DNA from 3 places in the Sphingomonas sp. AC449 genome. Region 1 is predicted to be linked to each of the others. Evidence: riboswitches for the same ligand, from Rfam matches in the RefSeq annotation. Region 1 holds a riboswitch; each other region holds the start of a gene.

What was found. Region 1 has a riboswitch for cobalamin ahead of AC0CH3_RS13155 (DUF1636 domain-containing protein). Riboswitches for the same ligand answer to the same signal wherever they lie in the genome.
Region 2: linked by a shared signal. The riboswitch ahead of AC0CH3_RS05550 (HoxN/HupN/NixA family nickel/cobalt transporter) and the one ahead of AC0CH3_RS13155 (DUF1636 domain-containing protein) in region 1 are both predicted to bind cobalamin.
Region 3: linked by a shared signal. The riboswitch ahead of AC0CH3_RS08510 (TonB-dependent receptor) and the one ahead of AC0CH3_RS13155 (DUF1636 domain-containing protein) in region 1 are both predicted to bind cobalamin.

Annotation. Positions count from the first base shown of each region.
Region 1 covers NZ_CEEDCZ010000007.1:188,335-195,526, forward strand. Annotated here, with positions in the region: gene AC0CH3_RS13130 (TonB-dependent receptor plug domain-containing protein) at 1-1,853, shown strand, start outside; gene cobO (cob(I)yrinic acid a,c-diamide adenosyltransferase) at 1,853-2,452, shown strand; gene AC0CH3_RS13140 (ABC transporter substrate-binding protein) at 2,501-3,316, opposite strand; gene AC0CH3_RS13145 (FecCD family ABC transporter permease) at 3,422-4,378, shown strand; gene AC0CH3_RS13150 (ABC transporter ATP-binding protein) at 4,372-5,157, shown strand; cobalamin riboswitch at 5,179-5,365, shown strand; gene AC0CH3_RS13155 (DUF1636 domain-containing protein) at 5,473-5,880, shown strand; gene cobT (nicotinate-nucleotide--dimethylbenzimidazole phosphoribosyltransferase) at 5,877-6,890, shown strand; gene AC0CH3_RS13165 (histidine phosphatase family protein) at 6,887-7,192, shown strand, end outside.
Region 2 covers NZ_CEEDCZ010000002.1:414,124-424,894, forward strand. Annotated here, with positions in the region: gene AC0CH3_RS05510 (DUF2336 domain-containing protein) at 1-118, shown strand, start outside; gene AC0CH3_RS05515 (sensor histidine kinase) at 118-1,533, shown strand; gene AC0CH3_RS05520 (hypothetical protein) at 1,507-1,707, opposite strand; gene AC0CH3_RS05525 (citrate synthase) at 1,741-3,024, opposite strand; gene gltX (glutamate--tRNA ligase) at 3,050-4,495, opposite strand; gene AC0CH3_RS05535 (ComEC/Rec2 family competence protein) at 4,535-6,745, shown strand; gene lexA (transcriptional repressor LexA) at 7,083-7,796, opposite strand; gene AC0CH3_RS05545 (molybdopterin molybdotransferase MoeA) at 7,864-9,048, opposite strand; cobalamin riboswitch at 9,305-9,516, shown strand; gene AC0CH3_RS05550 (HoxN/HupN/NixA family nickel/cobalt transporter) at 9,745-10,734, shown strand.
Region 3 covers NZ_CEEDCZ010000003.1:423,538-434,308, forward strand. Annotated here, with positions in the region: gene bdcA (SDR family oxidoreductase) at 1-427, opposite strand, end outside; gene AC0CH3_RS08505 (TetR/AcrR family transcriptional regulator) at 504-1,133, shown strand; cobalamin riboswitch at 1,257-1,495, shown strand; gene AC0CH3_RS08510 (TonB-dependent receptor) at 1,744-3,834, shown strand; gene AC0CH3_RS08515 (SDR family oxidoreductase) at 4,045-4,815, shown strand; gene AC0CH3_RS08520 (S9 family peptidase) at 4,835-7,081, opposite strand; gene AC0CH3_RS08525 (S41 family peptidase) at 7,435-8,901, opposite strand; gene AC0CH3_RS08530 (AraC family transcriptional regulator) at 8,984-10,081, opposite strand; gene AC0CH3_RS08535 (hypothetical protein) at 10,354-10,500, shown strand; gene AC0CH3_RS08540 (alpha-hydroxy acid oxidase) at 10,514-10,771, shown strand, end outside.

The DNA of each region.
Region 1 (7,192 bases):
CGGTTGATGGTGCCGAGGTCGTCGTCACCGCCTCGCGTTCGGGCGATGCCGTGCCGGTCGTCCAGCTTGGCGCGTCGGTGACGGTGATCGATGCCGCCGCGATCGACCGGCGGCAGACTCGGATCGTGTCCGACGTGCTGCGCGACGTGCCTGGCCTTGCGGTCAGTCGGACGGGCGCGATCGGTGGTACGACACAGGTGCGCATCCGCGGGTCGGAGGGCAACCATGTGCTCGTCCTGATCGACGGGATCGAAGTGTCCGATCCCTATCAGGGTGAATATGATTTCGGGACGCTGATCGCGGACGAGGCGGCGCGGGTCGAGGTGCTGCGCGGTCAGCAATCGGCGCTATACGGATCGGACGCGATCGGCGGCGTCATCCAATATCTGACGCTGAGCGGGGCGGAAGCGCCCGGCACAACGCTGCGCGCCGAGGGCGGATCGTTCGGCACATTCTCGGGCGGCGCCCGCGTCGCAGGCGTTTCCGGGAACCTCGACTACGCTCTGTCGGGTTCGACCTATCTAACCGACGGCACGCTGACCGCGCGCGGCGGGTCGCGCGACATCGGCGCAAAAAGCGTCGGCGCGAGCGGCAAGCTCATCTGGTCGCCCGGCGATACGTTCAAAGTAACCGCGGTCGGCCGCTACAGCCATACAGACGCCGACAGCAACGACACGGCGTTGAGTGGTCCGCAGTTCGGCACAGTCGTCGACACGCCAGGCGCCCGCAGTACGGTGGAGGCCTATTACGGGCTCGTACGCGCCGAGGTGGTGCTCGCGGACGGCCGCTGGACGAACGCGCTGAGCGGGCAATTCGCCGACACGACGCGCCGGGCACTCGTCGACGACGCGCTCAATTTCGGCAACAAGGGACGGCGGTACAAGGGCTCGTTCGAAAGTGCGTTCCGGTTCGGGACCGACCGGATCCAGCACCGCCTGACGGGTGCCGTCGATGTAGAACGAGAGGAATTCCAGACGCTTAGCCCGGTCCCCTCGGAGTTCGTATTCACCGGACGACGCCATACCGACAATGTCGGGATCGTCGGCCAGTATGACGTCGTGGTCGATGACGCGCTGGCGATTGGCGCTTCCGTCCGCCGCGACGAGAATACGCGCTTCGACGACACCACGACCTACCGTGCGCAGGCAAGCTATCGCTTCGCCACGGGTACACGCGTTCGCGGCGCCTACGGGACGGGGGTGAAGAACCCGGGCTATTTCGATCTCTTCGGCTATGCGGATGGTCGCTATATCGGCAATCCGAACCTCAAGCCCGAGAAGTCGAAGGGATGGGAAGCTGGTCTCGAACAGAGTTTCGGGGGTGACCGCGCGACGATCGGCGCGACCTATTTCGACAGTCGCCTGACGAACGAGATCTTCACAACCTATCCAGAGCCCGATTTCGTTGCGACCCCCGGCAACCGCGATACGCGGTCGAAGCAGCACGGCGTCGAGGTGTTCGCCAGCGCGCGGCCGATCACGCAACTGCGGTTTGATCTTGCCTACACCTATCTGCGCGCGCGCGAGGACGGCAGCGTCGAGATTCGCCGGCCGAGCCATATCGGCAGCGTCAACATGACCGCGTTCAGTCGTGACGAGCGTTTATCGGGAACGTTGACGGTGCGATACAATGGCCGTCAGCAGGACGATGCGTATACCGATCCGAGCTATGTGCCGGTACGGCTGGCGCTCCAGGAATATGTCCTCGTCAACCTCAACGCAGCCTATCAACTGAGCCCGACGCTATCGGTCTTCGGGCGCGTCGAGAACCTGTTCGACGAGCGGTACGAGGAGGTGTTCAGCTATGTCGGGCAGGGCCGCGGTGCCTATGCCGGCATCAAGGCGGCGTTCTGATGCGCAGCGAGGCGGATCACAAGGCGCGGATGGCCAAGAAGAAGGTCGTCCAGGACAGGATCGTCGCAGCCAAGACGATCGAGAAGGGCCTGCTCATGGTGCATACCGGGCCCGGCAAGGGGAAGACCACGGCGGCGCTCGGCATGGCGGTCCGGATGATGGGGCATGGGCGAAAGGTCGGGATCGTCCAGTTCGTCAAGGGTGCGATGACGACGGGGGAGAAGGTGATCTTCGACGCATTCCCCGACCTGGTCGCGTTCAAACCGATGGGCGAGGGCTTCACCTGGGATACGCAGGACCGAACGCGCGACATTGCCGTCGCGCGCGAGGCTTGGGACGAGGTTCGGCGAATGATCGCCGATCCGTCCTATGCGATGGTCATCGCCGACGAGATCAACATCGTCCTGCGGTACGATTATCTGCCGCTCGACGAGGTGCTCAGCGGTTTTGCGGCGCGTCCGGAGATGACGCATGTCGTTGCGACCGGGCGGAATGCCCCCGACGCGCTGATCGCCGCGGCGGATCTCGTGACCGAGATGGGGCAGGTCAAACATCCGTTCCGAGGCGGCGTCAAGGCGCAGGCGGGGGTCGAGTTCTAGCCTGCCCGCGCGGGCGACCCGATGGTCGTCCCAGCGCCGGCCGCGCCGCTATTCCTGCAGTTGCGCTGCGAGGCTCCGGGCGGCGCGGACATAGGCGGGGCCACCGCACACCGTCCAGGCCTCAGGGATGCGCAGGCGCTTGATCCGTGCGAGTACGGGGTGGTGGAGCATCTCGGTACCCTGATCGGTGACGCGGTCCGTCGCGCTCTCGACGACCAGATAGTCCGGACGCGCGAGCGCCATCTGCTCGAGCGACAGCTGCGATAGCGCCGGCTTGTCGAGCCTCGTGGCCAGGTTGGTCAAGCCCAGACGCTGCATGAGATCGTCGATCAACGTTCCCTTGCCCGTCAGAAATCCGCGACGCTGGTAATAGGCGGCGACGCGTCCCCGGCCGACAGCGGGTGGTATACGTGCCAAGGCGGTGTCCATCCGGCGTATCAGCCTCTCGCCCCGGTCGGGATGTCCCACTGCCGCCGCAACCTGGCGGACTTGCGCGACGATCGCGGCGTAGCTGTCCGCGGGGGGAAGATCGAGCGTCGCGATACGCTGGTGACCCAGCACATCGGCGATGGTCTTGCGGCGGAACGGCGAGGCTATGACAAGATCGGGGCGCAGCATCAGCACATCCTCTGCACTGCCGCGGCTCGACGGCATGTGCTTCGCCTGAGCCGCGACGGCGGACATGTCGGGGTCGCGCGCGAACCTCGTGAGCGCCGCGATCTGCGACGGATCGGCAAGCGCGATCAGATACTGGTCCGCGCACAGATTGAGCGACACGATCCTGCGCGGCAAGCTCGGCGCCGCGGCGGTCGACGTCGGCAAAACCAGCGTCGTCAGGGCGATCAGCGGGAAAACGTGGCGCATGCGCAAAGTCCTGCCGCAGCGATGACATATGCGCTAGGCGGAAACGATGAGACAGACGCGGTCAGGATCAGGCGCGTGACGCGCGGACGGTTGCTCGGCGGACTGATGCTGCTTGCCGCGATGGCGGGGGTGGCGTCGGTCGCGATCGGGAGCGCCGCGATCCCGCCGGGTCACGTTTTCGAAGCGCTGATCGGACATGGCGACCCGATCGAGCGCGCGATCCTGCTCGAGCTGCGGCTTCCGCGCGCCATTCTCGGGCTGGCAGTCGGCGCCATGCTTGGGCTGTCAGGTGCCGCCCTGCAGGGGTTTCTGCGCAATCCGCTTGCCGAGCCGTCGGTTCTCGGCGCCTCGAACGGCGCGTCGCTCGGGGCGGTGATCGCGCTGTACTTCGGGGTCGCGGAGATACACCCGGCGATGTTGCCCGCGCTGGCGATCATCGGGGCGTTCGCCGCGCTTGGACTGTTGTTCGTGCTGTCGGCTGGATCGGAAAGTGCGCTGTCGCTGATCCTTGCGGGCATCGCGGTGGGAACGCTCGCCGTTGCCGGGGTCAGCCTTGCCCTGAACCTCTCGCCCAACCCCTTTGCCGCGATGGAGATCATGACCTGGCTGCTCGGATCGCTTGAAGATCGTTCGTTCACGCACGTGATGCTCGCGCTGCCCTGCATCGCGGTCGGGATCGTGCTGGTGGCGTGGGACGGGCGCGCGCTCGATGCGCTGTCGCTCGGAGAAGATGGCGCGCGCGCACTCGGTGTCGATCTCCGCTACACGCGTGCCCGGATACTCGTCGGGATCGCGGTCGGTGTCGGCGGTGCCGTCGCGGTTTCGGGCGCGATCGGGTTCATCGGGCTGATCGTCCCGCACCTGATCCGTCCGCTGACCGACCGGTCACCATCGGCGATCCTGCTGCCATCCGCGATCGGCGGCGCCGCGCTGCTGACCTTCGCCGATGTCCTGGTGCGCGTGATCCCCACCTCGAGCGAACTCAAGCTCGGCGTGGTCACCGCGTTTCTAGGCGTGCCGGTGTTCGTCGTCCAACTAATGCGCGAGCGGCGGTCATGGTGAGCCTCGCCACAAGAGATCTGGTCGTTCGTCGCGCTGGGGTGGACGTCGTGGAGCAGGTCAGCTTTTCCGCCGATGGCGGGGCGTTGATCGGTATCGTCGGTCCCAACGGCGCAGGAAAATCGACGCTGGTGCAGGCGCTGTTGGGGCTCGTCGCCTCGACGGGGGATATCCTGCTCGATGGACAGCCGCTTGGCCGACGCTCGCGGGCGCAGATCGCGCGAACGATTGCGTATCTGCCTCAGGGCCAGAGCCTGCATTGGCCATTGAGTGTCGACCGGCTCGTCGCGCTGGGACGGTTGCCGCACCTGGCGCCGCTGTCGCGCATGACGACGGAAGACCGGGCCGCGGTCGACCGGGCCATGGCGACGGCGGACGTAACGGCGTTCGCGACGCGGACGGCGACCGAATTGTCGGGCGGCGAGCGCGCCCGGGTCCTCCTTGCCCGCGCGCTTGCGGTCGCGGCGCCCGCGCTGATCGTCGACGAGCCGCTCGCGTCGCTCGATCCCGCGCACCAGATGCGGGTGATGGAAATCCTGCGCGACCAAGCCATGCGCGGGGTCTTGGTGATCGCGGTGCTTCATGATCTGAGCCTTGCCGCGCGCTATTGCGACCGGTTAATGATGATCGACCGCGGGCGGCTGGTCGCGGATGGTCCGCCGGACGCCGTGCTGACGCCCGAACGCCTGCGCGAAACCTATGGTATCCGCGCCTGGTTCGGATCGGTGGCGAACGTGCCGCTCATCGTTCCCATCGCGCGCGCGACGTCACGGCACGATTGACCAGCGCCCGGCGACACGCCTATTCGGGGTGCTGCGACAGGTTCCCCGGCGACGGGGATGAAAAGGGAACGGGAGAACCCCGGCTGCCCCTGCAACTGTAAGCGGCGAGCCATCGTGCCATCATGCCATTGGGATTCCGGTCCCGAGAAGGCGGTGCGGAGGGCTGTGACCCGTGAGCCAGGAGACCTGCCCGTCGCAGTCGTCTTTCGTCCGGCCAGGGTGCGCCGAGCGGACGGGGGTGAACCCGAGCGACGACATAACCAGTCTGCGGTCCGAGGCCGCGGGCGCGTATGTCATGGGGTTTTAATGCCGAATATTCTGGTTCCCGCCGAAGACGGTGCGGCCGTCGTCGCCTGCAGCACCTGCCGTGCGTCCACCGATGCGAAGGACGATGCCGAGGGTATGCGGGGCGGTGCAAGGCTCGTCGCGGCATTGCAGGCGGTTCAGGCAAGCGATCCGCGCTATGCCGGAATTGCGGTTCAGGCGATGCCGTGCCTGTTCGCCTGTCAGGACTTCTGCACCATCCATGTCCGCGGCCCCGCGAAGATCGGCTATGTGCTGGGGCGCTTCACGCCTGATGAGGACGCGGCGCGGGCGATCCTCGATTATGCCGTGCTGCATGCGGAGAGTGCGGAGGGGCAGGTGCCGTTCCGGCAGTGGCCTGCGGGGATCAAGGGGCATTTCATCACTCGGACGCCGCCTGCCGGCTATGTTGCGCAGTGACGCTGTTCCCCACGGTCGCGGCGTTCGAGGCGGCGCTGGCGGCCCTTCCCACGGCAGACGAAGCTGCGCGAGGGGCCGCATCGCTGCGGCAAACACACTTGACCAAGCCGCCCGGATCTCTTGGCCGACTTGAAGACCTCGCGGTCTTCATGGCGGGCTGGCAAGGGCGCGAGCGGCCGCGGTTCGAGCGCGCACGGGCGGCGATTTTCGCGGGAAATCACGGCGTTGCGGTGCACGGGGTCAGCGCCTTTCCGGTCTCCGTCACCGCACAGATGGTTGACAATTTCCGCCGTGGGGGCGCGGCGATCAATGCGCTGGCGGATGCCGTCGGGCTCGAGCTCGTCATCGCCGACATTGATCTGGAAACCCCTACCGCGGATTTCACGACGGGGCCGGCGATGGACGACACCGCGTGTCTTGCCGCACTCAATATCGGAGCCGATGTCGTCGTGCCGGGACTAGACATGCTTGTCGTGGGTGAGATGGGGATCGGGAATTCTACGTCGGCTACGGCGTTGTGTTTGCGGAGTTATGGCGGAACGGCGGGCGATTGGGTCGGCCCGGGGACCGGTGTCGATGCGGCCGGGATCGCTCGCAAATGTGCCGTGGTTGCTGCAGCGGTCACGTACCATGCCGGGTCGGCCCATAGCCCGTTCGAGACGTTGCGGCGGGTCGGGGGGCGTGAAATCGTCGCGATCGCTGGCGCGGTGGTGGCGGCGCGGGTGGCGGGGGTGCCGGTGGTGCTCGATGGATTCATTTCGTCGGCGGCGATTGCGCCGATTGCGGCGGCGTATCCTGGCATTGTGGAGCACTGCATTGCCGGCCATTGTTCGGCGGAGCCGGGGCATGAGCGACTGCTCGCCGCGCTGAAACTCGAGCCTTTACTGCGGCTTGGGATGCGGTTGGGGGAGGGAAGCGGGGCGGCAGTTGCGGTCGGGGTGATCCGGTCGGCGCTGGCGGCGCATGACGGGATGGCGACGTTTGCCGAGGCGGGGGTGTCGGTGGCGTGAGCGCGCCTTTCCTGCTCCACCTGCTGCGGCATGGGGCGCCTGAACTGACCGGGCGGATGCTGGGGCGGACTGATAGCCCGGTCACGGCGGAGGGGCTGGCGGCCTGTTTGGCGCGGGTAAAACCGCTCGAGTTCAAGGCGTTGCTCTGTTCTGATCTCATGCGATCGCAGGCCATTGCGGATGCGATCGGGCGGGAGCGGGGGCTGACTCCGACGACCGATGCGCGGTGGCGGGAGCTGGATTTCGGGGACTGGGACGGGCTGGCTGCGGCGGAGATCGACGCTGCGGCGTTGCAGCGGTTC
Region 2 (10,771 bases), on a different contig from region 1:
GGCGCTGGACGGCATCATGGCGGTCACCGAGGCGGATGCGCGGGCCGCGATCGCACCGCTCTCGCTCCACCGCGATTTCCGGGTTGCGTTGCGCGCGCTCACGCGTTCTGACCGGTAATGACGACGCACGCTTCGTTTCATCACCCGGCCGACGATCCGGCCGTGGCGCAGGCCGCGGTCGCGCGCGACGGCGTGCTGCTGTCGGCGGACCCGGTACTGGTGGCGTTGAACACGCGCGCGGGCGGCATGATCGGCGCGCCGCTCGCGGTGCCGCAGCTCGCTGCGATCACGAAACTGTCGCAAAGGCTCGGCATCATCGTCTCGCGCGGGACGGTCATCGCCGACGACGATGTCGATATCGACCTGTGGGTCCGCGCGCAGCCCGATGGCGACCATATCCGCCTGACCGTCAGTGGCTGGCGCGAGGTCCAGCCGTCCAGGGCGCCCGCCTCGCCACGCCGTGCGGTGCTCGACTTTCAGGCTACCGGGGCGGATCTGCGTTGGGAGACCGACGCGAGCCTGCATCTGACGTTCGTCTCGCTCGACGCGGGGACCAGATACGGGTTCGATCCGCTCGCGCTGCTCGGCCAGCCGATCTCGGCGATGGTCGCGCTTGATGCCGACCAGAACGAGGGCGCGGCGATCCTCGATGCGCTGTCGCAGCGGCGCGCGCTCGCGATGCTGCCCGCGCGGTTTCAGGGGACGGGGCTGCGGGTCCGTATTTCCGCCGAGACGCGGCATGACGCGCACGGCGCCTTTGCCGGGTATGTGGGGGGCGTTCAGGTCGTTACCGATCTCACCGCGGGCGGCGATCGCGGGGTGGTCGAGGCCAGACCGGAGTCGGATCAGCTGTCGCCGACCTTCACCGCGGGGCTCGACCGCGCGCTCCGCAAGCCGCTGGCGCGGATCGTCGCGAACGCGGACAGCATCCATGCTCAGGCCGATGGCCCGGTGCGACACGATTATGCGGATTATGCGTCGGATATTGCCAATGCCGGGCGTCATCTGCTCGCGCTCGTCGACGACCTGGTCGATCTGCAGGCCGTGGAACGACCCGATTTCACGCTGCTGCCGGAGCCGATCGACGTCGCCGACATCGCACGTCGGGCAGCGGGTTTGCTGTCGGTCAGGGCGGCGAACGCGGATGTCGGCGTCGCGCGGCCGGCGTTCGACGCAAGCATCGCCGCGCAGGGTGATTTCCGCCGCGTGCTGCAGATCCTGGTCAACCTGATCGGCAACGCGGTCCGGTATTCGCCAAAAGGGGGCACGGTCGTCGTGACCGCGAGCACGCAGGGTGATCGCGCCACGGTAACGGTCGCGGACGAGGGCAAGGGCGTCGCGCTTGCGGATCAGACGCGCATCTTCGAGAAATTCGAGCGGGTCGATCCGTCGGAGCCCGGCGGCAACGGGCTGGGGCTCTATATTGCGCGGCGGCTGGCGCGTGCAATGCGCGGTGACCTGACAATCGACAGCGCGGCTGGCGAGGGCGCGCGCTTCGTGTTGACGTTACCGACGCAGGCGGCGCGCGACTAGGATCAGCACCAGCCCTAAGACGGCGAGCGCGGCGCCGCGGTCCGCCCATGGCCGCTGATCGAGCATGAAGCTCGACTGCGGCCAATGGACGTAGCCAAGGCCCTGGCCGATCCAGAGGAACCCCATCAGCGTGCAGACCACGCCGATGACAATCAGGATCGGCCTGAACTTCATCTCAGCACCCGATCTTCGAGGCAGGGACGCGCATCAACGCGATGCCATCGGCGTGTAGTCGCGCTGCGTCGGGCCGCTGTACAGCTGACGCGGACGGCCGATCTTCTGGTCGGGATCGGTGATCATCTCGTTCCACTGCGCGACCCAGCCAACGGTGCGGGCGAGCGCGAAGAGAACGGTGAACATCGACGTCGGGAAGCCGATCGCCGAGAGGATGACGCCCGAATAGAAATCGACGTTCGGGAACAGCTTCTTCTCGATGAAATACGGATCGTTGAGCGCGAGACGCTCGAGCTCGATCGCGACGTCGAACACCGGATCGGTCACACCCAGCTCGCCGAGCACTTCCTTGACGGTCGTCTGCATGACGGCCGCGCGCGGATCGTAGTTCTTGTAGACGCGGTGACCGAAGCCCATCAGGCGGAACGGATCGTTCTTATCCTTTGCGCGCGCGATGAACTCGGGGATCCGATCGACCGTGCCGATCTCGTGCAGCATGTTGAGTGCGGCTTCGTTCGCGCCGCCATGCGCTGGGCCCCACAGGCAGGCGATGCCCGCCGCGATGCACGCGAACGGATTGGCGCCCGACGACCCGGCCAGACGGACGGTCGAGGTCGACGCGTTCTGCTCGTGATCGGCGTGGAGGATGAAGATGCGGTCCATCGCCTTCTCGACGATCGGGTTCACGACATACTTCTCGGCGGGGACGCCGAACGTCATCTTCAGGAAGTTGCCCGTGTAGCTCAGCGTGTTGTCCGGATAGACGAACGGCTGGCCGACGCTGTACTTGTACGCCATCGCGGCGATCGTCGGCATCTTGGCGATCAGGCGGTGCGACGCTATGACGCGCTGTGCCGGATCATGGATGTCGGTCGAGTCGTGATAGAAGGCCGAGAGCGCGCCGACGACGCCGCACAGGATCGCCATCGGATGCGCATCGCGACGGAAGCCACGGAAGAACTGCGCGAGCTGCTCGTGCACCATCGTGTGGCGCGTGATCGTGTTCGAGAAGGTCGCGAGCTCGTCCTCGCTCGGCAGCTCGCCGTTCAGAAGCAGATAGGCGACTTCCATGAAGTTCGACTGCTCGGCGAGCTCGCCGATCGTGTAGCCGCGGTGCAGCAGCGTGCCCGCGTCACCGTCGATATAGGTCAGCTTTGACTGGCACGATGCCGTCGAAGTGAAACCCGGATCATAGGTGAAATTGTCCGTCTGTGCGTACAGCTTGCGGATATCGATGACGTCGGGGCCGACGGTACCCGACATGACCGGGTAATCGAATTCCTTGCCATCGACCTTGAGGTTTGCGGTCTCGCTCATGCTTGTATCCTTCCTCGAAATCTTATCAGCTTGCCATCCGGTCGGCGATCCGACCGAGGCTCTCGTCGCGCCCGAGCAGGTCGAGCACGTCGAATATTCCCGGTGACGTCTTGCGTCCCGTCAGCGCGGCGCGGAGTGGTTGCGCGACCTGGCCAAGCTTGAGGCCCCGCGCTTCGGCCACGCGCCGTACCGCGCCTTCGAGGGCCTCCGTATCCCACTGGTCGAGCGCGTCAAGTTCAGCATGGGCGTTCCCCAAAATCGCACTCGCCTCACCTTGCAAAAGGCTCGCCGCGGCGTCGTCCATCGCTAATGGACGCTGGCTGAAGAGGAAATTCGACCCCTCGGCCAGTTCGTTCAGGTTGGCGGCACGCGGCTTCAGGACGGGCATCGCACGCGTGAGCAGGCCCAGTCCGCCGGTCGGCAGGTCATGGCCGAGACGATCCGCCGCGAGCTGCGCGAGCCGTGCGTTGTCGGCCTCGCGGATATAATGCCCGTTGAGGTTTTCGAGCTTCTTGAGATCGAAGCGCGACGGTGACTTGCCGACGCCGCCGAGGTCGAACCAGTCGACGGCCTGATCGCGGCTGATGATCTCCGCGTCGCCATGCCCCCAGCCGAGCCGGAGAAGGTAATTGTCGAACGCCTCGGGAAGGATGCCCATCTCGTCGCGATACGCCTCGATCCCGACCGCGCCGTGGCGCTTCGACAGCTTGGCGCCGTCGGACCCATGGATCAGCGGGATGTGCGCGTAGATCGGATCGGGCCAGCCGCCCTCGATTACGTCCATCGCGCGGTAGATCGGCAATTGGCGGAACGCGTTGTTGAGGTGATCGTCGCCGCGGATCACGTGCGTCACGCCCATGTCGTGATCGTCGACCACGACCGCGAGCATGTAGGTCGGCGTACCGTCGGAGCGGAGCAGGACGAGGTCGTCGATCTCCTCGTTGCGGACGGTGACCGCGCCCTGGACCCGGTCCTCGATCGTGACCGCGCCCTCCTGCGGTGCGCGCAGGCGGACGACATGCGGCAGGTCGGGCGCCTCGTTCGCCGGGCGATCGCGCCACGGGCTGCGGATGCGGAGCGGCTTCTTGGCCGCCTGCGCCTCGGCGCGCATCGCCGCGATCTCGTCGTTGGTCATGTAGCAACGATAGGCGTGCCCCGCCTCGACCATCTGGTGCGCGACCTGCGCGTGACGGTCGGCGCGGGCGAACTGCATGATCGCATCGCCGTCCCAGTCGAGCCCGAGCCAGCGCATTCCGTCCAGAATGGCGTCGATTGCCGGCTGGGTCGAGCGGACCCGGTCGGTATCCTCGATCCGGAGCAGGAACTTGCCGCCATTCGCCTTTGCGAACAGCCAGTTGAACAGCGCGGTGCGCGCGCCGCCAAGATGCAGGAACCCCGTCGGCGACGGAGCGAAACGGGTAACCACGGGTGCGGCCGAACCGACGGCATCCGTATCAGATATTGCGCCCAACCGCGGGTGCTCCCAGACTGTAGAAACGATGGAGAAACGATGGCCATGACAGCCGTCGCCGCCCCTAGCATGCGTCCGTGGCGGCGACAAATGGGCGTGCCGCAATGGGCGGTGGCGGCAGGCATCGCGGTCGAGCGCTGGCTGGAGGCGGAGCGCGATCAGCTCGCCTTGTGGCTGCCGGTGATGACGGGGGGCGGGATCGCGTTGTGGTTCGCGCTGCCCGGTCCGGCGGCGTGGCGCGTCGCGTTGCTGATGCTGGCGGCGATATCGCTGGCGGGACTGGCGATTGGGCAGGGCGGGCGCGCGGCGCGCGCGCTCGCGATCGGGGCGCTGGCCGCGGGGCTCGGCCTCGGGCTGACCTGGCTGAGATCGGACAGCGTCGCGCGACCCGTGCTTGGCGGCCCGGCCTTCGCCACGTTCCGGGCGCGGGTCGAATCGATCGAGCCGCTGGTCGACCGCGAACTCGTGCGTCTGACGCTGCTGCCCGACGGTGCGGGCGCGGATGGCCAAGGGCGGCCGGTGGCATTGCCCTACCGGATCCGCGTCAACCTCGCCGAGCACGACATGCCGACGCCGCTCGGGCGTGGTGCGATCATCGGTCTGCGCGCGCGGCTGATGCCGCCCGCGTTGCCGGCCGTTCCGGGCGCCTACGACTTTGCCCGCGTCGCGTGGTTCGCGGAGATCGGCGCGACCGGCAGGGGGTTCGCGCCGGTCCGGGTGATCGTGCCGAGCGGTCGCGGGGCGGGGATACGCGTGACGCTGTCGCAGCATATCGAATCGCGGCTGACGGGGAGTGCGGGGGGGATCGCCGCGGCGCTGGCGACGGGCGATGTCGGGGCGATCAGCGACGCGGATTCGCAGGCGATGCGCCGTGCCGGGCTGGCGCATCTCCTGTCGGTCAGCGGACTGCACATCACCGCGGCGGTCGCGGCGACGATGCTCGTGGTGATGCGGTTGCTCGCGTTGTTCCCTTGGCTGGCGCGCCACGTCCGGCTGCCGCTGATCGCGGCGATGGCGGGGGCCGCCGCTGCGATCGGCTATACGTTGCTGACGGGCAGCCAGGTGCCGACGATCCGTTCCTGCGTTGCCGCGCTGCTCGTGCTCGCGGCGCTGGCGATGGGGCGCGAGGCGATGACGTTGCGGCTGGTCGCGGCGGGGGCGATGTGCGTGATGCTGGTGCGCCCGGACTCTGCCGCGGGGCCAAGCTTCCAGTTGTCGTTCGCCGCGATCACGGCGATCATCGCGCTCCACGAACATCCTGCGATCCGGGAATTCTTCGGTGCGCACGAAGAGGGGCGTCTGGCGCGGGTCGCCCGCGGGCTCGGATCGCTGCTGCTGACCGGGCTGGTCGTCGAGATCGCGCTGATGCCGATCGCCGTCTATCACTTCCACAAGGCGGGCGTTTACGGCGCGTTCGCCAACATCGTCGCGATCCCGCTGACGACGTTCGTGATCATGCCGCTGGAGGCGCTGGCGCTCCTGCTCGACGGGGTCGGGGTTGGCGGGATCGTCTGGCCCCTCGTTCAGCTGCCGCTTGACGCACTGCTCTGGCTGGCACGCCGGGTTGCCGCGGCACCCGGCGCGGTCCGATCGCTGCCTGCGATGCCCGACGCGGCGTTCGCGGCGATGGTGACCGGCGGGCTGTGGATCGCGGTCTGGCGGACGCGCTGGCGGCGGCTGGGTGCGATCCCGCTCGCGATCGGCGCGATCTGGGCGCTGACGACGCCGCCGCCCGATATCCTGGTAACCGGCGACGGGCGGCACGTCGCGGTGCGGACGGCGGCGGGGCTGGCGCTGCTGCGCGACCGGGCGGGGGCGTATGTGCGCGATACGCTGGCGGAAAATGGCGGGGTCGACGGCGAGCCGTTGCTGCTGGCGGATCAGCCCGATGCGCGGTGCAGCCGCGACCTGTGCATGACGGATGTCGTGGCAGACGGGCGACGCTGGCGCGTGCTGGCGACGCGCAGCATGTATCGCGTGCCGATCGCCGACCTCGTCGCCGCGTGTCGCGCGGCGGATATCGTCGTCAGCGAACGGGGGCTGCCAAGGAAGTGCGAGCCGCGGTGGCTGAGGCTTGACCGGTCGACGCTGCAACATACCGGCGGTGTCGCGCTGACGTTGCGGACTGGGCGGGTGGCGACGGTCCTCGAACCCGGTGATCGGCATCCCTGGCGTATGCCCCCGACGCTCGAACGATCCGCGGGGCGGTTCGGTCACGAGGCCGGGCGTCGGGTCCGGTCCTGGTCGTAAGCGGAGCGCACTGACGCGCGGGATGGCAACGCGCTCGCGTTACTACTGGCGAGATTTTCTGGCGGGTGGACCGTTGGCCGTAATGGCTTTGCTGTATCGTGCGGGCTGGATCAGTTCCGGCTCCCGCATCGAGCCTGGGCCCTCGCCGACAGGTTTGCCGATCCGGGACGTACGGGACGACGCTCTTGGCCCTGGATCCTGACTTTCGTCAGGATGACGGGGGTAAGTCAGATCCGGAGTTGGAGTGAGGCGCTCTTCTTTCCCGGTCCTGACGTCTGTCGATAAGGGCAGGAGGGAGTCGACCGCTTCGTCATCTACCTTCCTGGGGACCCCATAGTCAGTCGTAACGCCGCAGGATGCCCGACAGCTTGCCCTGCACACGGACCTGCGCGGGGGCGTAGCGTTGCGGATCATAGGAGCGGTTGGCGGGGTCGAGCCGGACCATCGCGCCTTCGCGGCGGAAATATTTGAGCGTCGCCTCGCTGTCCTCGATCAGTGCAACGACGATCTCGCCGTCGCGGGCGGTCTCGGTGCGGCGGATCAGCGCATAGTCGCCATCGAGAATTCCCGCATCGACCATCGAATCGCCGGACACCTCGAGCGCATAATGCTCGCCCGAGCCAAGCAGGGCGGCGGGGACGGCCAGCATCGAGCTGCCTTCGAACGCCTCGATCGGCACGCCTGCGGCGATCCGCCCGTGCAGCGGAATCTCGACGACGTCGTTCGCGGCGACCGGGATATGCGCCGGGCGCACGCTGGGCGACGGCTCGGCGTTTGCCGGAGCGGCCGGGGGCGTGGCCTTGGCAGCAGCCGATTTCGTCGCGGGCATGTCCGGGCGCTCGGGCATCCGCAGGATTTCGAGCGCGCGCGCGCGGTTCGGCAGGCGGCGGATGAAATTGCGCTCCTCGAGCGCGCTGATCAGGCGGTGGACGCCCGATTTGGATTTCAGGTCGAGCGCGTCCTTCATCTCCTCGAACGAGGGCGAAACGCCCGTCTCTGCGAGGCGATCGTTGATGAAGCAGACAAGCTCGTGCTGCTTGCGCGTGAGCATAGCGGTTCTCCGTCCGGAACAGACGAGGAACTTCTATGGAACACAATGGCCGGCGTCAAGCGATCCGTCAGGCGATGATGAGGATTTCCGCCGAGTCGCCCGCACGCGCTGCGGGCGCGTCGCCGTCGCGGACGATCAGGCAGGTCGACCGCGCGAGCGTGAGCAGCATCGAGCTGTCCTGGATGGTCGAGGCATAGGCGCGACCGTCGCGGAGTTCGGCGCGCATGTAGTCGGTGCGCGACTCGTTCGGCGGCAGATCCTCGCCGAGCAGCGCGTGCGTCGTCTGCGGGAGCGGATCGCGCGCGCCGAGCATGTGCGCGACGACCGGGCGGACGAACAGGATCGCCGTGACGAAGGCGGAAACGGGGTTGCCGGGCAGGCCGAGCAGCATCGTCCGACCGAGCGTCCCCGCCATCATCGGCTTGCCCGGGCGAAGCGCGATCCGCCAGAAGTCGATGCTGCCGCCTGCCGCCTCGATCGCGGGGCGGACAAGATCATGGTCGCCGACCGACGCGCCACCGGTGGTCACGAGCAGGTCGGCGTCGACGCCCGCAAATGCGTCGCGCAGCGTGTCGAGACGGTCGGGCAGGATCCCGAGATCGACGATGTCGACGGGCAGATCGGCGAGCAGCGCCGCCAGCATGATGCCGTTCGATTCGGGCAAAGGGACGGGATCCTCGGTCGAACCGGCGGGGACGAGCTCGTCGCCGGTCGCGGCGACCGCGACGCGCAGGCGCCGCCCGACGGGGAGCGCGCCATGCCCGCCGGTTGCCGCAACGGCGATGCGGGCCGGGCTCAGCCGGTCGCCCTGGGCGATCAGCCGCGTGCCGGTGGCGAAGTCGAGGCCCTTCCGGCGCGTGTTGCGGCCTTCGTACGCGGGGCCTTCGCCATCGAGCGACAGGCGGTCGCCGTCGCGCGCGGCCTCTTCCTGGACGAGCACCGTGTCCGCGCCGGCGGGCATCGCCGCGCCAGTGAAGATGCGCGTCGCCTCGCCCGCGCCGACAATGCCCGCAAAGGAGCGGCCCGCAGCGCTTTCGCCGATCACGCGCCACGGCCCCGGCATGTCGGCAAAGCGGATCGCATAGCCGTCCATCGCCGAAAGGTCGGTCGCGGGCTGGGTCCGGCGCGCGACGATATCCTCCGCCGCCCAGCGCCCGATCGCAGCGCGCAGGGGAACATGCTCGGCAGGAACGCGCGCAGCCATCGCGAAGAGGCGGGCCTGGGCTTCGGCAACGGGGACGAGAGGGGGCATGAAGGCTCCGGTGGGCAGGCGTGGGAAAGGATGCAGGGGGATGGATACGGGGGCTGGAGGCAAATGGGGGTAGGCGGCTACTCGTATGACCCCGCGGACGGGGATAGCGGGCCGCGTTACGGGTGGCGATGGTGCGATAACGTTCCGACCCGCCGAGACGTTGCGGATCGCGGTGCGCGACGGTGCCGCATGCAAATCCTGTCGTCAGCCGCGGCAAAGCGCGCTAACCTGGATTGGCTGATCCGGCGCAACCCGGATCGGCACAGATCGCGTCGGTGCCCTTCGGGGCTTGAATGGGAATGCGGTGCGGGGTTCGCCCCAATGCCGTGGCTGTCCCTGCAACTGTAAGCGGCGAGCGACACGCACGCGCCCCCTCAAAAAGGGCAGCCACTGGGCCACCGGCCTGGGAAGGTGTGCGTCGAGCCTTGACCCGCGAGCCAGGAGACCTGCCGGCGTCTGGTCGCTCTTGTCCCGGTCCAGGGGGTGACCGAGGCACGGCCTGCGCCGTCTGAGCGACGACCATGTGGCTGGGGCCGCATCGGCGACGCGTGCCGGCCGCTCATGGCGTCCGGCCGGCGCACGTCCCGGCCGTTCGCGCGGCAGGCCCCCGCCCGCGTCGGACGCCGGGGGGTAGACATGACGAGCTTGACGATCGAACGACCGGTGCGAGGCTCCGTGCGTAAGCGTGTGGGTGTGATGTTCGCGATGCTGGTCGCCGCGAACATCGCCGCGTGGGGGTGGGCGTTCTCGCTGTTCCACGCACAGCCGCTGATGCTCGGAACCGCATTGCTCGCCTGGGGGCTTGGTCTGCGTCACGCGGTCGATGCCGACCATATCGCGGCGATCGACAATGTGACGCGCAAGCTGATGCAGGAGGGGCAGCGGCCGATCGCGGTCGGATTCTGGTTCGCGATCGGGCATTCGGGGATTGTCCTGATCGCCGCGGTCGCGATCGCGCTGACCGCCAATGCGCTGTCGCAGTTCGAGGCGTTCAAGCAGGTCGGCGGCGTCGTCGCGACGATGATCTCCGCGCTGTTCCTGTTCACGATCGCGGCGATGAACCTGATCATCCTGCGATCGGTGTGGCGGACGTTCGGGCACGTCCGGCGCGGTGGAGCCTATGTCGAGGAGGATCTCGACCTGTTGCTCGGCAACCGCGGGCTGCTCGCGCGGCTGTTCCGGCCGATGTTCCGGCTGGTGACGCAAAGCTGGCACATGGCGCCGCTCGGGTTCCTGTTCGGGCTGGGGTTCGACACCGCGACCGAGGTGGCGATCCTTGGTCTAAGCGCGAGCCAGGCGGCGGACGGGCTGTCGATCGGCACAGTGCTGGTGCTGCCGGTGCTGTTCGCGGTGGGGATGGCGCTGGTCGATACCGCCGACGGGGTGGTGATGCTCGGCGCGTACGAGTGGGCGTTCGTGAAGCCGATCCGCAAGCTGTACTACAACATCACGATCACGCTGATCTCGGCGATCGTCGCGATCGCGATCGGGGGGATCGAGACGCTGGCGCTGATCGGGTCGAAGCTGGGGCTGAGCGGCGGCGTGTGGGACGCTGCTGCCGCGCTGGGGGAGAATTTCAACGGGCTCGGGTTCGCGATCATCGCGCTGTTCGTGGCGTGCTGGGTGCTGAGCTTTGCGATCTATCGGTGGAAGCGGTTCGACGAGATCGAGGTGGTGCGGGGGTAGGGTCTTCGCTGATCCTCCCCCGCCAGGGGGAGGATTG
Region 3 (10,771 bases), on a different contig from region 1:
TGCCGGGCACGGGCATCCGGTCACCATTGACCGAGCCGATCACGATGATCCGCCCACCCTCGGGCATCTGGCGGGCCGCCTCGACCGACGCATGATATGGTGCATGAACGTTCACCCGGAACAGCCGGTCGATCGCGTCCGGGTCCTGTTCGAGCGCATCGCCAAGGATCGCGAACCCGGAGTTCACGACCAGAATGTCGAGTGGCCCACTGTCGCGTACGCGTGCGATGACCGCGTCGCGATCGGCGCTATCGGTCTGAACCGCGGTACTTCCGGTCTCGGTCGCAAGCTGCTCGGCCGCCGCCTGCGATCCCGCATAGGTGAAAACCACGGACGCACCGTCCGAGGTGAAACGCCGGACGATCGCCGCGCCGATCCCGCGACTCCCGCCGAGCACGAGGACCGATTTTCGTTGAAACGACGTCATGGCGCGTATCCTTGAGCTTTTATGTAGGAATCATTACATATAAATCCGAATGGTCACGTCAAGGTATTCTGTAATAATGACTACAGATAACAAAGTCCGTACGCGCGGTCGCCCAAGGCGCTTCGATCCCGAAGACGCGATCGCCACCGCGCGGCAGCTTTTCCATGCGCATGGCTATGACGCGGTCAGCGTCTCGGACGTCACGACGGCGCTGGGGATCAATCCGCCCAGCTTTTACGCCGCCTTCGGCAGCAAGGCCGGTCTCTATGCGCGCGTGCTGGACCAGTATGCCGCGACCGGCGCGATCCCACTTGCACAGCTTCTGCGGGACGACCGGCCTGTCGCCGCTTGTCTCGCAGCGGTTCTGGAGGAGGCCGCCCGCCATTACGCGGCCGACCCGAATGCGAGCGGCTGCATGGTGGTCGAGGGTACCCGCTCGAACGATCGCGACGCGCGCAAGGCCGCCTGCGATGTCAGCAACGCGGCCGAAGCGACTATTCACGCGTACATCGCCACCCGCCATCCGGAAAATGCCGGGCGTCTGACGGATTTCGTCAGCACGACCATGTCCGGTCTCTCCGCCAAAGCGCGCAACGGGCACGGGCTGGATCGACTTCTCGCGACGGCGCGTCTTGCGGGACTGGCGCTCGCACAGGCTCTGCCGGACGCGACGATCCGCGAGCACTCGGATTCGTACCACTCGTGATCTCCATTGGTCATTCGCGCGCGTGTCCCCGCTTCCCGACCTTTGCGGCGATGGCTGCGACCGATTGCCGGATCGTCTTTGTCAGGATACATCGTCCCCGCTGACCTGCTCCGCTGGAGACGGTCGGCATGATCGCGTCGGTGCCCCGAGAGGGGCTTAATAGGGAACGCGGTAAGGGTGGTTCGCCGCCCGAAGCCGAGGCTGTCCCTGCAACTGTAAGCGGCGAGCGCGATGCATATCGCTTCTTCCCTCACGGGAAGGGGCAGCCACTGGGCCGGACGTTACGTCCTAAAGGCCTGGGAAGGCCGTGCATCGTGTGATGACCCGTGAGCCAGGAGACCTGCCGGCGTCTGGTCGCTCTTGCCTGGCCCAGGGGGTGGCCGCGGCACGGTACTCCGTCGAGCGACGACGTGTGCGGTGGGGACCGCACGGGCATGCGTGCCGGTCGCGATGGCGTCCGGCTGGCGCGGATGTCGGCCGTTCGCGGGAGGTCCCTGCCGGGTTCGCTCGACGCCCGGGGATTACCGTAATGCCGTTTTTGTCTTCGCGCCTCGCGTTCGCGGGCGCTTTGCTGTCACCTGTTTTCGCAGCACCGCTCAATGCGCAGTCTATGCCTGCCTCCGACAATGAAGACATCCTAGTTGTCGGCCAGCATGCCCGCGACACGCTCACCACGCCAAACGCGACCGGCAGCCGCCTAGGCCTCACGCCGCTCGAGACCCCCGCGACGATCTCGGTCATCGATGGCACCACGATCCGCGCACGCGGCGACCTGTCGGTGATCGACGCGACAAGCCGTGCGCCGGGCATCAGCAACGCCGGCAACCCCGGCAACGGTGGCACCGCGCTCGCCGCACGGGGCTTCAGCGGCCAAGGATCCGTGCTCCAGCTCATCGACGGCATCAGGCTGTTCCCGGCTGCCGGCACGATCACCTTTCCGACCGATCCGTGGATGGTCGAACGGATCGACATCCTGAGTGGTCCGGCCTCGGTGCTCTACGGCCAAGGCGCGCTGGGCGGCGCGGTGAATGTCCTGATGCGCAAACCCGATACGCAGCGGACGCACGTGGAGGGCGAGATCGGCTACGGCTCGCAGGACAGCTTCCATGTCGCGGCGGGCGCAGGCGGGCCGATCACCGACCGCCTCTCCTATCGTATCGACGGCAGCTATCGCCGCTCCAACGGCTATGTCGATCGCGGCCAGTCGCGCAGCCATGCCGTCTCGGGGACGCTGCGCTGGGCACCGACCGACACGTTCATCGTTACCGCGCGAGACGATTATGGCGACCAGAAGCCGATGCGCTATTTCGGTACGCCGCTGATCGACGGACGGCTCGATGACCGCATCCGGGAGCGAAACTACAACACACGCGACGGCTTTATTCGCTACCGCGACAACCGCACCAGCCTGCAGGTCGACTGGACGCCAAGCGATGCGGTCACCGTCAGCAACCAGGCCTATCGCCTCACCTCCAAACGCTCCTGGCTCAACATCGAAAGCTATTGCTGGATCGCCGACGACAGCGTCTGTTCCAACGGCAGCGGCAACGCCGGCACACCCGGCCGCATCCTGCGGACCGACATGACCGGGATCGTCCACGACCAGACGCAATGGGGCGATCAGGGCAGCGTGACGCTCAGGACGGACGTCGCCGATGGCGTCCGCAACGACCTTGTCGTGGGCTTCGACGTCAACCTCATCAAACTGACCTACTCACACAATTTCGGGGCTGATCCGCAGGTCTCGGAGGTCGATCCCTTCGCGTTCGATCCCGGTCTGATCGTCGACACACAGGGCATCGCGCCGCGCTATCGCACGCGCACCACCGAATATGCGGTCTTTGCCGAGGACCGGCTGAAGCTCGGCACGCACGTCTCGATCGTTGGCGGCGTCCGCTACGAGCGTGACACGATCCGCCGCTGGTCGATCGATGATCCAGGCGGCGCAAGCACCGAGACGTTCGTGCTCGACAAGCGGCTGCATAACATGACCTGGCGGGTCGGGAGCGTCTATCAGCCGATCCCGACAGTGTCGCTCTATGCGCAATATGCCACCGGCGTGGACCCGCTGGGGACGCTGACGACCTATTCGACCGGGCAGGTGCAGTTCAGCAACGCGGTTGGCGACCAGGTCGAGGTCGGCGCCAAGGCAGTGTTCCTCGACGGGCATGGCACCGCGACGCTCGCCGCCTACCGCATCGTCAAGAAGCGCCTGCTGGCGCAGCTGACCCCGACGAGCCCGGTCGAGCAGGTCGGCCAGCGATCGGCCAAGGGTATCGAGGCAGCAGTGTCGCTCGATCTGCCTTACGGTGTGGGCATCGATGCGAACGGCAGCGTACTCGACGCGACGTTCGACGACTTCGTCTCCGGCGGCACGCGCTTCGACGGCAACACCCCGCCGGACGTGCCCGAGACCCTCGCCAACGTGTGGCTACGCTGGAACGCAACGCGCGCGCTTCAGGCGCGCGCCGGACTGCGCTATGTCGGGCGCCGCTATTCGGATAACGCCAACAGCTTCCGCGTTCCCAGCTACACCATTGTCGATGCCACGCTTTCCTATGCGGTGACGCCGCACCTCGCGGTCGATATCCACGGCTACAATTTGTTTGACCGGGACTATGCGCTCAGCACGTACAATAACCAGCAATGGGTTCTTGGCCGTCCCCGCGCGGTCGACGTCTCGCTTCGTGCCGGCTTCTGACGCCCGCAGGCGGCCGGCGTCTGGCAAAATGGCGACACTGCCGCCTTTCAAGAACACAGATCGTGTTTTCGGAATTGCGGCCGTTAAGCGGTTGACGTAGCATCGCCAAATCCTCGGGAGTCTTTCGAAATGATCCAGCGTCACCGCTAAAGCGGCAAGGCATACGCCAGCGGAGCAATCCGCCGACCGGACTCTGTTTTCGAGAACATCATGCAAAGAATGAAGAACAAGACGTGCGTCGTCACCGGCGCTGCCCGTGGCATCGGCCGCGCGATCGCTGCCCGGTTCCATGACGAAGGGGCTGTCGTCATCCTCACCGAAAGGGACGAAGCGGCAGGTGCAGCGACTGCGGCTGAAATAGGATGCTCGTTCGTACCGCTCGATGTGAGCGAGGAAGCCGCGTGGTCGCGACTGGCCGGCATCGTTCCCGTGGTCGACGTGGTGGTCAACAACGCCGGCGTGACGGGGTTCGAAGCCGGCATGGCGCCCCACGACCCCGAACACGCCAGCCTCGCGGACTGGCGCGAGGTTCACCGGATCAACCTCGACGGGACGTTCCTCGGCTGCCGCTACGCCATCCGCGCGATGAAGGCGGCGGGCGCAGGATCGATCATCAACATGTCGTCCCGCTCGGGTCTGGTGGGCGTTCCCGGTGCTGCGGCCTATGCCTCGTCCAAGGCGGCGATCCGTAACCACAGCAAGACGGTTGCGCTCTACTGCGCGCAACAGGGCTGGAAGATACGCTGCAACTCGATCCACCCGGGCGCCATCCTCACGCCGATCTGGGAACCGATGCTGGGCAGCGGTCCTGATCGGGGCGCCAGGATGCAGACGCTTGTCGAAGATACGCCGCTCAAGCGGTTCGGAATGCCCGACGAAGTCGCGGCGATTGCGGTCATGCTGGCTTCCGATGAAGCCACCTACGTCACCGGGACGGAGGTGACCATCGACGGTGGTCTACTCGCCGGAGGGGGAGCCTGACGCCGTTGTTGTCGCGCCCTTATTTCGAACCACCGGGCGCGACGATCTTGAACGCCTTTGGCGGTTCTGCGCCCATCAGGTTTTCGACGAAATAGTCCCATCGCCGCCGCATCATGTAATAGGATTGGTCGCCATAGCCGTGCCGTGCGCGGGGGAACAGCACCAGATCGAAGTCCTTGTTCGCCTTCTGGAGTGCGTCGACCACCAGCAACGTCGATGACACCGGGACGTTATCGTCCAGGATACCATGTGCCAGCATCAGCTTGCCCGTGAGGTTCTGGGCGAAGTCCTGATTGGCCTGCAGGTCGTAATTCGTCGTCTTTCCGTTACTCTCCAGCAAGCCGAGATACTTCTCGTAATAATCGTCCTCATAGTTCCGGTTGTCGTGGTTGCCGCTCTCGGCGATCCCGACCTTGAAGAACTCGGGATAGCGAAACATCGCGGCCGCGGTCGCGTTGCCGCCGCCTGAATGCCCCCAGATGCCCACGCGATCGGTGTCCATCCATGCATTCCGCGACGCCAGGTCCTTGATCCCGGTGACCTGATCAGGGACGGCCTGCTTGCCCATGTCGCGATAATAGAAGTCCTGAAACGCCTTCGAGCGGCGCGGCGTACCCAGCGCGTCGATCTCCACCACGGCGAAGCCGAGCTGCGCCAACGCACCCGCGTCGCCCATCGACGGCGCGAACTGCCGGGAGGAAATCGTCCCCGTGAACGGCCCCGGATAGATATAGTCGATGACCGGATATTTCTGCCGCGGATCGAGCCCTGCCGGCTTGAAGAGCAGCCCGTGACACAGCGTCTTGCCGTCGGCGCACCGGACGGCGATGTTCTCCGGTGCCTGCCAGCCCGCCGCGCGCAACCGGGTCACGTCGCCCTTCGCCAGATCCGTGACAACAGCGCCATCCGCACGCCGCAAGACCGCGGTCTGCGGCTCCTGCGGGGTCGAGTAGATATCCACGAAGTAGCGTCCATCGCTCGACGGCACCGCGATATGGTCCTGCCGCTCGGGCGTCAGCAGCCTCGGTTTGCCGCCCTTCAGATCGATCGCGTAAATGCTGCGATAATAGGGATCGACGCCGGACTCACGCCCGATACCGGCGATCAGCATCTTTCCGCTGCGCTCGTCGATATAGACCGGGTGGTCGACGTTCCAGCGGCCTTGCGTCACCTGCCGCACCAGCTTGCCGGTGCGTGCGTTGTACAGATAGTAATGACCCCAGTCGTCGCGCTGGGACCACCACAGGATCTCGCCGCGCTCGGACAGATAGCGCCAGTTGATCCCCTCGTCATTGTAGCCGCTGTCGAACCAGGTCGGCACGGTCTCGGTGAACACGTCGCGCACCGTGCCCGTGGCCGCATCGGCGATGCGCATCGTCTCCACCTTGTGGTCGCGCGAGGTCGACACGAATGCGAGCGTCCGGCCGTCCTTGGCCCATTGCATGTCCTGCGGACCCTCGCCGCACACCACGTCGTCGCACAATGACGACCGGTGCGGATCGGGCGACATCTTCAGACGGACCACAGTACCATCGCCGACATCGACGATGACGCGCTGGATATGGATGATCTCCTTGTCACCGACGAACGGGTATTTCCACGTATCGGTGCGGGAGTGGCCGACCTGCGTCGTCGTCGTCGTAAAGTCGGCCACCGCGCGCTGATCCTGCTGGAAGGTCGCGACCTTCTTCGAGTCGGGTGACCAGATCACGATCGCCTGATCCGAATGTTTCCAGCCGGCATTGTCCGTTGCGTAGCCGAAATCCTTGACGCCATCGGTCGTCAGCTGCCGCTCCGCGCCGGTGTCGACGTCGCGTACCCACAAATTCCAGTCGCGCAGGAATACCGCACGCTTGCCGTCCGGGGAGGCGACCGATGACGCCCGGCTGCGCTGCGCCGGGGCGGCTGCGACCTGCTTGGCCTGCGGGCCAGCCATCTTCGTGCACTTGTAGGGCTGCGCCAGCGCGCAGGAATATCGCTCGCCACCAACGCTCACGATCGCGGTGTTCGCCGCGAAATCCGGCTCCAGTCGCTCGACGAACAGCTTCTTCGCGTCCTGCTCCTTCAGTCCAGCCGCATTGAGCGATGCCAGCAGCGCCGCCGTCTCGAAGGCCGGGGCCTTGGTGCCCTTCGCCGCATCGCCCAGCATGATCGTCGGCACGCCGTGGCTGGTGTCCGCATACCAGAAGTGCCGCGCATCTATCCAGTGCGCGGTCCGCACCGCGTGGTCGACCAGCGGCGACGTGTACGGGCCCAATTGGTGCATGGCGCGATCATAGTCGGCGGCGGTCACAGCCGGTCGCTGCTGCGCGGCCGCCGTCCCGGCAATCGTGGAAGCCAAAAGCAAGCAGGCGATCAACCGCATCAGGGAGCTTTCTGAAGGTTAGGAACTGACGAGCCACGCAACGAAACGAGGGGTCGTCGTCCCTCCGCTCACCCTGCGCATTTCGGTCCCACTAGGACTGGGCATGGCTATCATGCAGACCCGCGGCGGCGATCACAATAGCGCTAGTCGAGCACGCGCAGCATCAGATGACGCGCCGACCATTCACGCCTAGACATTCCCCGTCCGGTAGCTCGCTCGTCTCGAACGCAAGCGCTCTGCGCCGCCGCCATTCGTCACGCCAGCGCGCGGCCCAACTGGCTATCCGTGCCCGTCGCGATGTCAGCCCGCGTGATCGGGACTGCTATGTCCGGCGTGACACCTTGGTCGGGTTGCGGTGTCGTCGGGAACCGGCCGATCAGCGGCAGGTCGGCTTCGAGCCCGGTCTCGGGCAGACGCACGAAATAGAAGCAGCCACCATTGATCCCGCGCCGGTTGCCGCCGGTCGTCTCGCCGATCAGCGTTGCGAGACGGTTGCGGCGGACGAAATCGGCGAACTGGAACGTCGCCGAGCTGTTCTGCGGCCCGATCAGAACGCGCACGTCGCCCGCATAGCGCCTGCCCCGCGGTCTGATCGGGTCGACCCGGTCGCCGGGCGCATCGAGCCGCAGGAATCGGTCGTCGATCCTCGTCGCATTCTCCCCCAGATGGTCGAAACTGCGGTCCCACGTGTCGAGTGCAGGCCGCAGGTCGTCGGGCACGGTGCGGTAGCGGATGAGCCGCTGGACCTCCTCGAACGGCGTCTCGCGTAACACCAGCCGCTCGGCGAGCGCGTTGCCACAGTCGAGCCCCCCCTCGTTCGCGCGCAGATCGACGACCAGTCGCGGCACGCGCTCTGCGACCAGCTGGTCGACCGCCTCGTCGAGCCAGCCGCGCCAGTCCCACTTGCTGTCGTAGAGCCCCCAGTTCGGCATCGACAGCAGCGCGGCATCGCCACGCCGCTCGATCGTCCAGACCGGCGTGTCACTGCGTGCATCGACGCCAGCGTGCGCGGTGGCGCGGCGCTGCGCCAGCGAGACGCCGGCAACGATCGCGGCACGTCGCCGTCCGCCAGGGTCCTCCACCGTCAGCCGGTAGCGGTCCTGCACGAACAGCATCGAGAAGAAGATGTCGAAGGTCTCGTAGCGGTCGTCGCCCTGCACCGAGAGAAGCCGGCGACGCTTGGCATCGTTGTGCCCGTCCGCACGCGCGAGCGGCATGAGCGCGGCGAGAATGGCGGCCGCGGATCGGCCATTGACCGCCAGGATGCGGCTGCCCGGCGCGATCCCCGTGGCGAATGGATCGGCCGTGACGACCATCGTGTCGCCGATCCAGAGAAATTCGAGCGGCAACCGGTCGGGCGCTTCGAATAACGCGGCGGCGACCGCGCGGCGCTGATTGTAGAAATTGGCATAGCTATGGCCGCAGCGCACGGTCGCGAGGAAGCGCGACAGCGTGAGGTAGAACGCCCGTAGCGTCATCGGGACGGCCACCGCCCGGTCCAGCGCATCGAAACGGGCGTCGATCTCGCGCGGCGTGTTGTAACGGTGGAGACCGGGGTGGAGCGCGGCATATGCCTTCCTCAGCAACGCGATGTCCGCACGCATCGCCGCGGCGCGGAGGAGCGTCGGACCGGAGGAAGTCCGCGCGAGCAGTGGCGAGGCGGCAAAGGTGACTCCGAGTCCGCCGAGGACGGCGCGGCGAGACGGTGGCGATGCGGTCATGTCAGCTCCGACGTTATGGATACCCCCTTCAAGCATGGCCGAGCGCGTACGCGTCGCCTCATCATCGCCCATGCCATGTGGTTTATGGGTTGTGAGACGCCCGGTACGCACTTGGCGACCGACCATAGCGCCGCTGGAAGGCGCGGTTGAAGCTGGCCTTCGACGCGAACCCGGCGTCGAGCGCGATCGCCAGAACCGGCCGGGAATCGTCCGCCGCCAGTGCCGCGGCCACGTCCTCGCAGCGAAGCCCGTTGACGAAATCCGAAAAGCCGACGCCCAGCCCCTCATTGAGCGCGCGCGACACATAGGTCTCGTTGGTCGCAAGCAGGCTCGCCAGCCGCCGCAGCGTCAGCGCGTCGTGCCGGTACCAGCGATTGTCGCGGACCCGCGTCGCCCATTCCTCCCCTTGCGCTTGCCAGTCTCGGGCGGGGGGTGATCGAACCTCCGGGATCCGCAATGCGTCGAGCGCCGGAAACGGCAGTGCGAGATACCGCCATCCTGCGATCCCGAGATACAAGGCGAACCCCGCGATCGCGACGTAGAGCGGCATCAGCCCCCGATAGCCGAGCGGCGTCACAGCATCGACCAGCAGCCAGCCCGCCCAGACGATCGCCAGCAACGGATAGGCGACGGCGGTGCGGCCGAGCCACGCAGTCGCGAACCGCGCGTCGTCGCTGCGCCTTTGCGACAGGGCGTCGCGGTAGTCGCGCAACAGTCGGGTGGTCCACGCGCCATAGACGACGAAGCTGATCGCCAGCAGCACTGCGACGATCGCACTGCCCGTCGTGAAAGCCAGATCCGCCCAGCGATGCTTCAGCGGCGTCGGCAGGAGGAAGGCGGCAGTCTGATAGCCGAACTGGATCGCACCCGGCAGCAGATGTCGCCAGGCCGCGGGCGACCAGCGACGGGTGACGAGCGCATGAGCGTGAAGATAGAGGAGCGGCGGGACCAGCAGCGCGTTCGAGAAGGGCGCGAACGTCAGCCACCACCAGCGATCGTAAAAGCCGGCAAACCCGATCAGCCACGGCACGAAGACGCCGGTCATGACGATCAGCAGCGCGGCGAGCATACGCGCCGCCAGCCGGTTGTGAAACGACGTCGACAGGCCAACCGCCAGCGGGAGCAGAATCGCCGCCGCCACCGTGAGGACTGCGGTCCGCCAGCCAAAGACCAGATCCATGGCGATCAGCGTAGCTCCGACCACACCAGAAGCCAGCGATCACATATCGGCGGAAGCGCCCGACCGTCTCGCCTCGATCGATGCCGTCGCGGACCTGCACAGTCTGCAATCTCCCCGGCACACCGAAAGCGTTTGCTGATCGGTTTCCGGAGGGCGCAGTCTGCTCTCATCGCTCCAGCCAAAGCCGAGCGATGACGCGGACGGCGAGCGCTGCCGGCCACGTCGGCCATCCCGGACAATCGGGAGGCTTCAGGCGCAAGGAGATGGGCAGGATGAAGGCTTGGATACCGGCGCTGATCGCTGCAGGCGCAGGCACCGCGGCGGCATCAACGCTCAGCCTGTCCGGCAGCCGTGACGTCGCCCCGAGCTTGCGAGCGATCGCCGTGGTCATTGGCACCGCGATGGTCGCAAACCATTGATGACACGCGCACTATGACGCGGCTCGACCGTGCGAACAACGTCGCGGACCTGCGCCTGATGGCGCGGGGTCGGCTGCCGCGGCCGATCTTCGACTATATCGACGGCGGCGCGGATGACGAAATATCCCTACGACGCAACGTCAGCGCGTTCGCGGACTATGACCTGGTCCCCGACGTCCTCAATGACGTTTCGGAAATCCGGACCGAGACCCGGATCTTTGGCCAGTCTTCGCCGTGGCCGTTGATGCTGTCACCCACCGGCCTCACGCGC